Regions from separate parts of the Kribbella sp. CCNWLW201 genome, predicted to be linked through region 1. Evidence: riboswitches for the same ligand, from Rfam matches in the RefSeq annotation. Region 1 holds a riboswitch; each other region holds the start of a gene.
What was found. Region 1 has a riboswitch for ZMP and ZTP ahead of V9K99_RS41335 (hypothetical protein). Riboswitches for the same ligand answer to the same signal wherever they lie in the genome.
Positions count from the first base shown of each region.

Region 2: it holds a riboswitch for ZMP and ZTP, as region 1 does, so the genes downstream of both, V9K99_RS37040 (bifunctional 5,10-methylenetetrahydrofolate dehydrogenase/5,10-methenyltetrahydrofolate cyclohydrolase) here and V9K99_RS41335 (hypothetical protein) in region 1, are expected to answer to the same signal.
Region 3: it holds a riboswitch for ZMP and ZTP, as region 1 does, so the genes downstream of both, V9K99_RS24725 (glycine hydroxymethyltransferase) here and V9K99_RS41335 (hypothetical protein) in region 1, are expected to answer to the same signal.
Region 4: it holds a riboswitch for ZMP and ZTP, as region 1 does, so the genes downstream of both, V9K99_RS25595 (metallophosphoesterase) here and V9K99_RS41335 (hypothetical protein) in region 1, are expected to answer to the same signal.

Region 1 covers NZ_JBBCBQ010000018.1:37,895-41,271, reverse strand. Annotated here, with positions in the region: gene ilvD (dihydroxy-acid dehydratase) at 1-170, opposite strand, end outside; partial or broken gene V9K99_RS41345 (CHAP domain-containing protein) at 285-440, shown strand; gene V9K99_RS41340 (hypothetical protein) at 502-1,500, opposite strand; ZMP/ZTP riboswitch at 1,565-1,645, shown strand; gene V9K99_RS41335 (hypothetical protein) at 1,666-2,370, shown strand; gene V9K99_RS41330 (hypothetical protein) at 2,407-2,580, shown strand; gene V9K99_RS41325 (MoaD/ThiS family protein) at 2,593-2,859, opposite strand; gene V9K99_RS41320 (WD40/YVTN/BNR-like repeat-containing protein) at 2,861-3,377, opposite strand, start outside.
Region 2 covers NZ_JBBCBQ010000012.1:171,656-175,032, forward strand. Annotated here, with positions in the region: gene V9K99_RS37030 (beta-N-acetylglucosaminidase domain-containing protein) at 1-1,439, shown strand, start outside; gene V9K99_RS37035 (GNAT family N-acetyltransferase) at 1,455-2,108, shown strand; ZMP/ZTP riboswitch at 2,114-2,203, shown strand; gene V9K99_RS37040 (bifunctional 5,10-methylenetetrahydrofolate dehydrogenase/5,10-methenyltetrahydrofolate cyclohydrolase) at 2,229-3,098, shown strand; gene aroH (chorismate mutase) at 3,130-3,377, shown strand, end outside.
Region 3 covers NZ_JBBCBQ010000006.1:134,117-137,493, reverse strand. Annotated here, with positions in the region: gene V9K99_RS24730 (acyl-CoA dehydrogenase family protein) at 1-1,080, shown strand, start outside; ZMP/ZTP riboswitch at 1,078-1,159, shown strand; gene V9K99_RS24725 (glycine hydroxymethyltransferase) at 1,188-2,636, shown strand; gene V9K99_RS24720 (GbsR/MarR family transcriptional regulator) at 2,685-3,170, shown strand.
Region 4 covers NZ_JBBCBQ010000006.1:312,349-315,725, forward strand. Annotated here, with positions in the region: gene V9K99_RS25585 (VOC family protein) at 1-100, shown strand, start outside; gene V9K99_RS25590 (VOC family protein) at 232-963, shown strand; gene V9K99_RS25595 (metallophosphoesterase) at 968-1,837, opposite strand; ZMP/ZTP riboswitch at 1,862-1,940, opposite strand; gene V9K99_RS25600 (pectate lyase family protein) at 1,986-2,996, opposite strand; gene V9K99_RS25605 (NAD-dependent epimerase/dehydratase family protein) at 3,289-3,377, shown strand, end outside.

The sequences.
Region 1 (3,377 bases):
CGGTCCAGGGAGAGATTGCACGGGGTGATCTCGTTCCAGCTGGACGCGACCCCGACCTGGGGTTTCACCCAGTCGTCATCCCCCATCCCGACAGCCCGAAGCATGCCTCTGCTTGCCGTGGCTTCCAGCCCGTCGGTCACTGTCCGGCTGCGTGGCTTCACATCGACCATGGGGCACACTCTAGGGCCGCCGTACCGGGACGGGCATTCCCGGGTAAATTAACGACGCTGTGATTTTGTGTTGTCAGTTAATTACATACTCGCCGCGCCCACTCCGGCAACTCCGGGATGAAGCCCGGCGACATCGTGCTCTACGGCACCGGACCGCAGAGCACGAGCACCAGCGTGCACACCGGCGTCGTGGTTGCCGTCGGCAACGGCACGATCACCACCGTCGAAGGCAACTCCGCCAACATCTACGGCTGGGTCTCTGCCCACTAGTCCTTCTGCGTCCGAAGATCCGAGGGCTATAGGCCACAGATCTTCGGACGCAAGCTGCCACCTAGGCCATTTGTTTGGTGACGGCGGTGGTGAAGGCTGTGAGGGGGTCTGGGGCGTTGGTGTAGGCCCAGGGGACGCTTTCGATTCGGCCTTGGGTCAGGGCGGCCTGTTCCATCGCGGCGGCCTTCGCTCCGACGGTCTTGAGGGCGAAGGCCATCGTGCCGTGCGCGGAGATGTCGGCCACCTCGGGCTCGCGACCGGGCACCAGCCACTTGTCGCGGGCGGCGAGCAAGACATGCTTCCGGTTGGTGATCTCCCGCGTGTACCGAGCGCCACGCTGCATCTTCGTCAACTCGCTGTCACTCAGTACGTCGACCCACACCTCGTTGGCCACCATCGCGGCGACCGCACAGAGCGCACTACCCGGCTGGGCGTTCGCGACGGTCTGGTCGCCGAAGCGGACGATCTGGGCGATGTCGAGGCCCGACCACTTCGGTGCCAGCGCCTGCACCCGACCACTGTGTGCCTGGTAGCTGGCCGGGTGCCGCTCCATCGCGGACCGGAAGATGTCGTTCTTGTCGTCCATCGACGCCTGCAGGCCGATCGCCACCCACTGCAGCACCTCCCAGGGCGCCGCGTCGTCCGGGGCGGCCGCGATGCCGTAGTCCAGCACCTCAGCCGCCGTACGGAGGATGTCGTGGAAGGTCGCGAACCGCTGCTCGGAGACCTGCTCCGCCCACGCCCCGGTCCGCACCTCCCAGGCCTCGAACACCAGCGTCTGCCCCAGCCACAGCAGCAGGTCCGGGTCACCCGGCACAGCCTCCAGCCGCAGCTCGAGCTGCTCGCTGTGACCGATGGCCGCCTTCCCCAGCCCCATCGCCCGGAACGAGCGCCGATCGGTGTTCTGCGGCGAGGCCTTGAGCAGTTCCGTCCCGGTCGAGAGATCGCCCCCACGGACTGCGGCGTAGGCGGCGTCGAGCTCCGGATCGGCCCACGCCTGATCCAGCCGTAGCCCCTCCGTCGCCGCTCCCGCCGGCTGCTTCCGCGAAAAGATCCCCATACGCGCGATGGTAGGCCGGGTTTCGGCCGCCGGGACGAGCTTTGCACCTTCGTGCAATAAGCTGCGGTCGTACCGCGACTGGCGAGGGTGGAGCACCACCGTGGAGCGGATGACAGACAAGGCGTCGTCCGCCTGGGCGCCTCCGAACTTCTCGGAGGTTGTCCGATGCAGTTGCGCTACGGCATGAATCCCCATCAGTCCGCCTCCGTCACGGCGCTCGGCCAGTGGCCGTTCACGGTGGTCAGCGGCTCACCGTCGTACATCAATGTGCTCGATGCACTGACCGGCTGGCAGCTGGTCCGCGAAGCCTCAGCTCTGCTCGGTCTGCCGGCCGCGGCGTCGTTCAAGCACGTCTCCCCCGCCGGTGCCGCGGTCGCCGACACCGTGACCAGTGCGTATGAACGGGCGCGGGATGCCGATCCCAAGTCGTCGTACGGCGATTTCGTCACGGTGTCGCACCCGGTCGACGCAGAGCTCGCGGCCGTACTCAAACGGCTGGTCTGCGACGGGATCATCGCTCCCGGGTACGACGAAGGCGTGGTCGGCGTACTCGCGGGGAAGAAGCGCGGCAGCTTCCTGGTGCTCGAGGCGGACCCGACGTTCGAGCCTGCCAAGGAGGAGGTCCGTGAGGTGTACGGCGTTCGGCTGACGCAGGAGCGGGATGCGGCGCCGGTGGATCGGTCGTTGCTGGACCCTGGTCTGCCCGAGGGTGCGGCGCGGGATCTGCTGCTGGGGATGGTCGTGGCGCGGTACACGCAGTCGAACACAGTCGCGATGGTCAAGGACGGGATGGCGATCGGCATCGGCGCCGGGCAGCAGTCGCGGATCGACTGCACCCGGCTGGCCGGTGAGAAGGCGTCGACGTGGTAGGCCCGGCATTCGACCGAGGCGCTGCAGGATGTCGCGATGGTCTCGGACGGGGCGATCCCGTTCGTCGACAACATCATCGAAGCGCACCGGCACGGCGTTCGCTACCTCGCCGAGCCGGGTGGGTCGATCCGCTCGGATGAGGTCGCCGCGGCCTGCGACAAGCTGGGGATCAGCCTGTCGCAGACCGGGCTCCGGTTGTTCCGCCACTGAGGCGAAAGGTGCTCAGCCGCCTGCCACGCTGGGGAGGATCATCAGTTCGTCCCCGTCCTTCAGCGTCGTACCGAGACCGTCCAGGTCGCGGATGTTGTCGTTGCCGAGGTAGATGTTCACGTGCCGCCGTACTGCGCCCTGCTCGTCGGTCAGCCGGCGACGCAGGACCGGGTCCAGGGCGGCGACGACCTCGCCGACGGTGGCTCCGTCGACCTCGACCCGCTCGGCGCCGCCCGCGAACGGTCTCAGCACGGTCGGCAGCTTGACCCCGATCGCCATCTCAGCCCACTACGGCGGCGCGGACGGTCAGCACGTCCGGGAGGTGCCGCGCGACCTCGGTCCAGGTGTCGCCCGCGTCGGCGCTGGCGTAGACGCAGCCGTCACGCGTGCCCAGGTACACCCCGGCCGGGTCGGCCGTGTCCATGCACATCGCGTCCCGGAGGACCGGCGCGTACGACGGTACGTCGGGCAGCCCGTTCGTCAGCGCCTCCCAGGTGGACCCGGCGTCGCGGGAGCGGAAGACGCGGCACTTCGCGTCGGTGGGGATCCGGTTCCCGTCCGCGATCAGCGGGAAGACGTAGACCGTCTCCGGCTCGTGCGGGTGTACCGCGATCGGGAATCCGAAGTCCGACGGCAGCCCGTCCGCGATCGACTTCCAGATCGCCCCGCCGTCGTCGGACCGGTAGACCCCGTGGTGGTTCTGCGCGAACATCCGCTCCGGTACGTCGGGATGCGCGGCGAGCTTGTGCACACACTGACCGAACTCGGGGTAGGGATCGGGGAAGAACTTCGCCTGG
Region 2 (3,377 bases), on a different contig from region 1:
CGTTGGCCGACTACAGCGGCCGAGAGCCCGGGATCGCCGAGCATGTCGCCGGCGTGATCTCGAACCCGATGAATCAGGCCGCGGTCAGCAAGCTCGCCCTGTACTCGTTCGCCGAGCTCGGCTGGAATCCGGCCCGGTACGACGAACAGGCGTCATGGCACCGGGCGATCGCCGAACGAGCCGGGGGAGACCGCAAGACGATCGCGGCCCTCGGGGTCTTCGCCGACCTGAACACCTACGACTCGACGCTGCACCCGGAGAGCGCGCCGGTGCTGGCCGCCCGGACCGCTGCATTCTGGAAGACCTGGCAGACCGGGGATCGCGACAGTGCGATCGCGGCGATCAAGCCGTACTTCACCGCGGTCGAGAAGGCGCCCGCGCAGCTACGCCTGGGTGTGAAGGATCCAGCGTTTGCTGACGAGGCGAAGGCTTGGCTCGACGCCACTGTGCTGTGGGGGCAGGCGCTGCAGCGATCGCTGCAACTCCTCGATGAAGTGGCCGAGGGCAAGGGCGCGGCAGCGTGGACGAGCCGGCAACGGATCGACCGGCTGGTCACCCAGGCCAAGGCGATCCGCGACACCCGCCTGCCGCACTCCAACACCTACCCGCGCATCGGTGAGGGTGTGGCCGACGCGTTCCTCACCGAGGCCGGCCGGGTCCACGACCAGTGGATGGGCATCGAGCCGGGGCGTACGGCGTCCAGCTCACAGGGCACGTACGCCGAGAACGTCCCCGACCGCATGATCGACGGCGACGAGTCGACCTTCTACTGGAGCAACGGCGCGCCGGTGGCCGGTGACGAGATCCGCGTCGACCTCGGCGCACCACGGGCGATCGGCGACATCGCCGTACTGATGGGGAAGTCCGGCAGCCCGCAGGACTACATCCACTCCGGCGCCCTGGAGTACTCCACCGACGGGTCCAGTTGGACCGAGCTCACGCGGGCCACCACGGCTGAGGTCCGCTTCACCGCGAACGCCACGGCTCGGTATGTCCGCTACCGAGCCCTTGCCGACAACCCGTCGTACTGGCTCGTGGTTCGTGAGTTCTCGATCCAGGTGACCGACGGCTCCGAGTCGGTGCTCACGGCAACAGGTACGCCGGCTCCCGCGGACGGCTCGGCCTTGTCCAACGCAGTCGATCGCAACGTGACCACCAGCTACACCGCCGTGACAGCACCCATCGAAGGTGATGCGCTGGTCATCACACTGTCGACGCCACGCCCGGTGGATCGGCTCACCGTCCTCCAGGCCGACGGCTCCGCTGCCCTCGGCCGACTCGAGGTGAAGACCGCGGCGGGGTGGAAACCAGCGGGTCAGATTCAGGCCGCCTACACCGCTGTCGCGATCCCGTCGGCCACTGTCGAGGCGGTTCGGATCAGTTGGGCGGCCGGCGCCGTACCGCCACGGGTCCATGAGGTGATCCTGCACCGAAACTAGGTTGCCCGGGATCTGATGTCGGCCCAGGATGGCGGCGTGCTGATCGACCACTGGCCGCTGCGCCGCCTCCGGCTGACCACCGAACGCCTTGTCCTCCGGCAGCCGGACGAGGAAGAGCTGGCCGCGCTCGCGGATGTCGCCGCAAACGGCGTCCACAAGCCAGGGGAGCGGCCGTTCTTGACCCCGTGGACAGAGGTGCCACCGGCCGAACGCGCCCGGAGCGTGATGCAGGGGTACTGGAGCACTCTGGCCGAGTGGACTCCGCAGGACTGGGCGTTGAAGCTCGGTGTGTTTCGCGACACGACGCCGATCGGCATGGTCACCCTGCGCGCCCAGGACTTCGCCGTCCTCCGCGAGGTGAAGACGACCTCTTGGCTCGGCCTGCCACACCACCGCCAGGGGTTCGGCACCGAGGCACGGCAGGCGCTGCTGCAGCTCGCCTTCGACGGGCTCGATGCGGTGGCGGCGCTGACCGAGGTGTTCCAGGACAACGCCGCCTCCCAGGGCGTCTCCCGGAAACTCGGCTACCGGCCGGACGGCATCTCCCGCGACGTCCTCGACGGTCAGCCGGTCATCTCGGACCGCCTCCGCCTGACGCGCGACGACTGGTCCGGTGCACAGGTCAGGGTTGACGGGCTGGAGGGCTGCCGGGAGTGGTTCGTCGCGTAGGCTGGTCCGCGGACCGCGACTGGCGTTGAGGTGGAGGACCACCGGGGAACGGTCTGCCGGTAGATCTGGCTGAGCCGCGCGCCTGGGCACCCTTCTCGCTGCCCGAAGGAGCGCGCCGGAATGACCAAGTTGATGATCGGGACCGACCTTGCCGCCGAGATGGTGGCGAAGGCGGCCGCCAGGGCTCGGGACCTGCAGGAGAAGACCGGCGTGCAGCCGTGTCTGGCGACCGTGCTCGTGGGGGACGACCCTGCGTCGGCGACGTACGTGCGGATGAAGCAGAACCGGAGCAAGAAGGCCGGCATCGGGTCGCGGAGCGTCGTACTGCCTGCCGAGACGACGACCGAGGAACTGGTCGCTGAGCTGCACAAGCTGTCCGCGGACCCTGAGGTGCACGGGATCCTGCTGCAGCACCCGGTGCCGGCGCAGATCGACGAGCGGGCCGCGTTCGAGGCGATCGACCCGGCCAAGGACGTTGACGGGGTGACCATGCACGCGTTCGCCGCGATGGCGTTCGGCGAGCCCGGGTTCCGGTCCTGCACGCCCGGCGGCATCCTGCGGCTGCTCGAGGCGTACGACGTACCGATCGCCGGAGCGCACGCGGTCGTGATCGGCCGCAGCCCGATCCTCGGCAAGCCGGCCGGGATGTTGCTGCTGGCATCGAACGCGACCGTCACCTACACCCACTCGCGGACCACGAACCTGCCCGACATCGTCCGGACCGCGGACATCGTGGTCGCGGCGGTCGGCAAGCCGAACTTCGTCCGCGGCGACTGGCTCAAGCCGGGCGCGGTGGTGGTCGACGCCGGGTACAACGAAGGCAACGTCGGCGACGTCCACTTCGACGAGGCCGCCGCGGTGGCGAGCCTGATCACCCCGGTCCCGGGCGGGGTCGGGCCGATGACGATCGCGCTGCTGCTGGAGCAGACGGTCGACGCCGCGGAGGCACAATCCGAGACGGCTGTCCACTCCGTGGTTACTCTGCCCTAGGGTTGGGGTAGACGACTAAGGAGGCGGAGACGTGGCGGTACGGGCGATCCGGGGTGCCACCCAGCTGGAGGTGGACGAGCGCGAGCATCTGCTCGAGCGGTCCGCCGAGCTGGTGAAGGCAGTCCTGGAAGCGAATGATCTGGACCGGGAGGACCTGATCAGCATCCTGTTCACCGTCACGCCGGACCTGCGCTCGGAGTTTCCCGCCGTGGCGGGCCGGCAGATCGGACTGACCGACGTACCGCTGATGTGCATGCAGGAGATCGACGTCCCGCACGC
Region 3 (3,377 bases), on a different contig from region 1:
AAGCAGGGTGGGTCCGACGTACGGGCGAACCTGACTACCGCGACGCCGACCGGGAGCGACGGCGAATACCAGCTGAACGGGCACAAGTGGTTCTGCTCGGCGCCGCAGGTCGACGTGTTCCTGGTGCTGGCGCAGGCTCCGGAGGGGCTCAGCTGTTTCGTCGTACCGCGGGTTCTTGCCGATGGCAACCGGAACGCGTTTGCCCTGCAGCGGCTGAAGGACAAGCTCGGGAACCGGTCGAACGCGTCCAGCGAGGTCGAGTTCCACGGCACCGTCGGGTATCGCCTCGGCGACGAGGGCGCCGGTGTCCGCACCATCATCGAGATGGTCGCCGCCACCCGACTCGACTGCGTTCTCGGCTCGGCCGCCCTGCAGCGCCGGGCGCTGGTCGAGGCCATCTGGCACACGTCGCACCGCAGTGCTTTCGGTGGGCTGCTGCGGGACAAGCCGGCGATGCAGAACGTCCTCGCCGACCTGGCGTTGGAGAGCGAGGCGGCGACCGCGCTCGGGATGCGACTGGCTGCCGCCGTCGACGCGTCAATACAAGGTGACGACCAGGCTGCGGCATTCCGGCGGATCGGGCTGCCTTTGGCGAAGTTCTGGGTGTGCAAGCGGACGCCGTTCATGGTGGCCGAGGCGCTCGAGTGCCTGGGTGGAAACGGGTTCGTCGAGGAATCCGGCATGCCTTTGCTGTTCCGGGAGTCGCCGTTGAACTCGATCTGGGAAGGATCCGGCAACGTCAACGCACTTGACGTACTGCGGGCGCTGCGGCGGCCGGAGTCGCTGGAGGCGTGGCTGCTGGAGGTTGGTGCGGCACGCGGGGCCGACGAACGCCTCGACTCGGCGGTGAACGACGTACTGCAAGCGCTTGCTGACCTGGAAGGCGCGGAGTCGGGAGCTCGGCGGCTGGCGGCCCGGATGGCCCTGTGCCTGCAGGCGTCGCTGCTCGTCCGCTACTCCACGCCGGACGTCGCGGACGCGTTCGTGGCGTCCCGGCTGGCGAATGATTGGGGCGGTGTCTTCGGCACACTCCCGAGGACCACACCGTTCCCGGCGATCGTCGACCGCACGATAGGGTGAGCGAGTCGCGACTGGCGCGCTGAGGTGGAGAACCACCGGGGAGCGAAGAACGTCGGCACCGTGCGCCTGGGTGCCTTCGACCCACTGCAACCGCAGGAGAGACAACGATGACTCAACCCTTCGATGCCGCCGCCGCATCGGCCGCGTACCGCAACGCGCTCGAGGTGATCGGCGCGGTGGAACCCACCATCGCCGGCGCGATCAAGGCCGAACTGGCCGACCAGCGTTCCTCGCTCAAGCTGATCGCGAGCGAGAACTACGCCTCCCCCGCCACCTTGCTGACGATGGGCAACTGGCTGTCCGACAAGTACGCCGAAGGCACCATCGGGCACCGCTTCTACGCCGGCTGCCAGAACGTCGACACCGTCGAGCAGACCGCGGCCGACCACGCCAAGGCCCTGTTCGACGCACCGCACGCCTACGTCCAGCCGCACTCCGGCATCGACGCGAACCTGGTCGCGTTCTGGGCGATCCTGGCCCAGCGGATCGAGTCGCCGGCGCTGGCCGAGGCCGGTGCGAAGCACGTCAACGACCTGACCGACGAGGACTGGACGAAGCTCCGCAAGGCGCTCGGCGACCAGAAGATGCTGGGCATGTCGCTGGACGCCGGCGGTCACCTGACCCACGGGTTCCGGCCGAACATCTCCGGCAAGATGTTCAACCAGCACTCCTACGGCACCGACCCGGAGACCGGACTGCTCGACTACGACAAGGTCGCCGCGACCGCCCGCGAGTTCAAGCCGCTGATCCTGATCGCCGGCTACTCGGCGTACCCGCGCAAGATCGACTTCGCGAAGATGCGGGAGATCGCGGACGAGGTCGGCGCCACCCTGATGGTCGACATGGCCCACTTCGCCGGCCTGGTCGCGGGCAAGGTCTTCACCGGGAACTTCGACCCGGTGCCGCACGCGCACGTCACCACGACCACCACGCACAAGTCGCTCCGCGGTCCGCGCGGCGGCATGGTGCTGTGCCAGCCCGAGTACGCCGATGCGGTCGACCGTGGTTGCCCGATGGTGCTCGGCGGTCCGCTCAGCCAGACGATGGCGGCGAAGGCGGTCGCACTGGCCGAGGCGCGGCAGCCTTCGTTCCAGGACTACGCGCAGGCGGTCGCGGACAACGCGGTCACGCTGGCCGAGGGCCTGATGAAGCGTGGCGTCAAACTGGTGACCGACGGTACTGAGAACCACCTGGTGCTGCTCGATGTGTCGTCGTACGGGATCACCGGGCGGCAGGCCGAATCGGCGTTGCTCGACGCGGGCATCGTGACGAACCGGAACGCAGTGCCGCGCGACCCGAACGGCGCGTGGTACACGTCGGGTGTCCGGATCGGCACGCCGGCGCTGACCACGCGTGGCTTCGGAGCCGACGAGTTCGACCGGGTCGCCGAGCTGATCGTCGACGTCCTGTCCTCGACCACGCCGACCACGACGTCGGCCGGTGCGCCGTCGAAGGCGAAGTACGTGCTCGCCGACGGCGTCGCGGACAAGACCAAGGCCGCCTCGGCCGAGATGCTCGACAAGCACCCGCTGTACCCGGGTCTCGAGCTCAGCTGACGGGCTCGAACTATCAGAAAGTTGTGATAGTTGCGGTAGGGTGCGGCCATGCCGCACCCTGACCCGACTCCGGAAGAGATCAGTCAGTTCGTCGAGCGCTTCGCCGGCGTGCTGGCGAACAGCGGCGTACCGACCATGTCCGCCCGGGTGATCGGGCGGATGCTGGTCAGCCCGACCGGCACTTTGACGTCCGCCGAGCTGGCCGAGTCCTTGCAGATCAGCCAGCCGGCGGTGTCCGGCGCCGTACGCCAGCTGCTACAGGTCGGCTTCATCACGCGGGAGCGGATCCCGGGTTCGCGCAAGGACCACTACCGGATCCGGGACGACGTGTTCGCCGCCCTGCTCGAGCGCCGCAACAGCGCCCTCGCCGAGTGGGAGTCCACCAGCCGCTCCGGCGTCGACCTCTTCGGCGCCGACACCACCGTCGGCCGCCGCCTCACCGAAGCCGCCGACTTCTTCGCCTTCATCCACAAGGACCTCGAACACCTGATCAAAAGCTGGGGCGCCGAGCACCCCTCGACTGCTCAGCAATGAACCGACGTGAGGCGGAGGCGCTGAGCGGACCGGAGTGGCTCACCAGCGCTGCCCGGATCGAGTGGGAAACCCGCATCATGCGGCGGCGGGTGCCGATCTACAAGGCGACGATCAAGGCCTTGCAGTTGCTCAACAAGCTGAGCCGCGGGCCGGATCGGCCGTCGATGAAGGTCACGTACTGGGAGCGGATGGCTCCCGGCGGCGGCA
Region 4 (3,377 bases), on a different contig from region 1:
GTCGGCCGGCGCGACGAAAGTGCGCGAGGACTACTACGGCGAACCACTCGGTCACATCGTCATGCTCGACCCCGAGGGCAATGAGTTCTGCGTTGCCTGACACGACTCTTCGAGCTGTCCTCTTCGATCTGGACGGAACTCTGGTCGACCAGCAGTCCGCAGCCGCCGCCGCGGTTTCGGTCGCTGCATGAGCTGGGCGGTTGCTGACCCGTCCGGACATAGGATCGCGGCATGGGACTGCGACTTGTTCAGGTGAATTTCAAGGCTCGGGATGACGCGGCGCTCGGCCAGTTCTGGGCCGACGCCCTCGGCTGGGGTGTTTCGAGCGAGGGCCCCAGCGTGACCAACGTCGAGCCCGTGGGTTTCGACTGGCCGGACCCCACCGCCGTGTGCGTCGATGTCGTCACCGTCCCGGACCCCGAAACGGTGAAGTACCGCGTGCACCTCGAGCTCGCCACCACCTCGGCGGCCCATCACGCCGAATTGGTGCAGCGCCTGAAGGAGCTCGGTGCGACGACCGCCGACGTGGGCCAAGGCGACGTCCCGTGGACGGTCATGGCCGACCCGGAGGGCAACATGTTCTCCGTCTTGGAGCCTCGGGAGATCTACCGGGACACCGGGCCGATCGCCGCGGTCGTGGTCGACTGCGCGGACCCGCGGGCGATGGCCCAGTTCTGGGGCGAGGCGATCGACTGGACCCTGCACGAGGTGACCGACGATCGTGCACTGCTGCGCTCCGCCAAGGGTGTCGGTCCGTACCTGGAGTTCGTCCGCGCGTCCCGCCAGAAGCCAAGCCGCGTCCATCTCGACGTGCTGCCGTACCCCGGTGACGACCAGGCGGCGGAGGTCGACCGCCTGCGTGCTCTGGGCGCCACCGACGCCGACGTCGGTCAGGGCGATGTGCCGTGGAACATCCTCGCCGACCCGGAGGGCAACGACTTCTGCGTCCTCGCCCTGCGCTGACGCTTCAGGAGCTCTCGATGGTGTCCTCGCCGGTCAGTGGGTTGTAGACGTACACCTCCAAGCCGGCGCGTGGATCCCGCGCGTGCACGGTGTGGAACATCGGCGACGACGGTCCACCGAGGTCGACGACGGTCGCTCCGGCACCCAGGACGCCGCGGACGAGCGCGCTCGGTGCCGTCAGGTCGATGCGGGTGATCACGCCCGGCGTCACCCACACTGGCTTCTCCCCCACCATGCCGGACAGCTGATGATGCAGATGACCGCAGAGGACGGCCTGTACGTCGGTCCCGGCGATCACGTCACCGAGCGCCGCAGGTTCCTGCAGTACGACGGACGTCATGTACGGAACCGCGTCCACAGAGATCGGCGGATGATGCAGTACGACGAGTGATCCGGCCGGCGCCGGTGTGGCCAACTCAGCCGCCAGCCAGTCCAGCTGGTCGCGGCCAAGCACTCCATGGGTCTCGCCGGGGACCAGGCTGTCGAGGGTGATCACGCGCAGCCCGTTCACGATGCTCACCGCCGCGATCACCTCGGCGATCTCCGTGCGCCGCCCGATCGGTGAACCGTCCGGACCGAGATGGCCCCAGCCGAGTGCGGCCTCGAATCCTTCCCGGCGATCGTGGTTCCCGGTGCTGTAGATGTGCGGGATCCCTCGCTCCGCAGCGAACGCGCCGACGGCCGATCGGACCGCTGAGCAGCCCTCCTTGGAGCCGTCGTCGGCGATGTCACCGCTGACGATCACCAGATCCAGCGATGTTACGTGGCGAACGTCGTACAGCAGCTGTTGCAGAGAGGCGACGCCGTCGACGCCGTCCTCGTCCGGGCCGGTGCGACTGACATGGGTGTCGGACAGATGCAGAACACGGTGCACGAGCTGGCTCCTCGACATCGTTGCCTCGGGCACCCAGGCGGTCGATGCCCTGCTGTCACTCCCCGGTGGTGTGCACCCACCCTCGCCAGTCGTGTGCGACCAGCCTACCGGTGCCCCGGGTGGCAGAGGCCCAGGGCACCGGAGCCGGCTAGATCTTGCCGGTGCCCGCACCCCCGGTGACGAGCGACTTCACGTTCTCCGCGGCGTCGACGACGTACGAGTACGGGATCGCGGCGACGCTGGCCGAGTTGCGGGAGGCCGGCGTACCGGAGTTGGCGAGCCAGTTGTTGAGGAGCTTCACGTTGCCTTGCGGCGAGTCACCGGTCTGGGTGACGACCGTGCTGCCGACGTTCTCGAAGTAGTTCCGCTCCACGTAGACGCCCGCGTTGCAGGTCGACGCGACGCCGTATCCGCTGTTGCCTCGGTAGTAGTTGTTGACGACGTGCACCGGGTTGCCGAACCGGACCCGCGGGTGCCGCTGCGTGGTCCCGTCGAACCAGTTGGCGTAGTAGGTCACCCGCAGCTTGCCGATGTCCTCGCCGCCGTTGTCGTCGCTGTGGCCGATCAGCCCGACCTTGTCGTGGTTGAAGAACTTGTTCCACGACACGGTCACGTAGTCCGACGCCCGCTTGACGTCGACGGCGCCGTCGTACCCGTTGCTGAAGTTGTTGTGGTCGACCCAGACGCGGGTCGAGTACTGGACGTTGATCGCGTCGTCACCCCAGTCCCGGAAGTTGAGGTTCCGGATGATGACGTTGCTGACGCTGGCGACGTTGAGCCCGCCGCCGGTGATCGTGGCGCCGCTGCCGACGCCGATGATCGTCTTGTTGGCCGCGACCTTGTTCATGCCGGACAGGTTGATCGTGCCGGAGACCCGGATCACCCGGGAACCGCTGGCCTGCATGTTGCTGATCAGGGCCGACGCGGTGGTGACGGTCACCGGAGACGCGCTGCCGCCGCCGGTGGTGCCACCACCCTGAGTGGCCCAACCCTGCAGCGCGAAGGTGGACGCCGACGCCTTGGGCAGCGACTCGGGTACGGCGACCGCGGACACCACGGCCGTCGCGGCGACAGTCAGCGCGGTGGCCGCCGCCAGGTACGGCAACCGTCGCCGACGGGACTTGGCGATCAGACGCGTTGGGGACGCGAAGAAGGACATGAAGAACCTCCGATTGGGGCGGTTGGCAGGCATGCCGCAGTACGCCGTCGCCACGGCGGCAGTGCTTGCCGAGATGAATCGGAAAGCGCTTTCCTTATGCAGGGAACCGTACAGAAACCGGTTTCTCCCTGTCAAGGGCTCGTCACTGTTGGTAGCTCGAAGCGGTTCGATGGATCGTTCGAATCGCCGTCCCGGGCCTGATCGGAACCCGTGTCCCAGGTCACAGCAGTTGCATGTCACGGCATCTGGGACGGGACGTGTCTTCACAGCAAGACGACGGAAAGGAACGAACATGCGAGTCTTCGTCACTGGCGCAACCGGAGCACTCGGGCGGCACCTGGTGCCCGGACTGGTCGCGGCGGGTCACCAGGTCACGGCCAC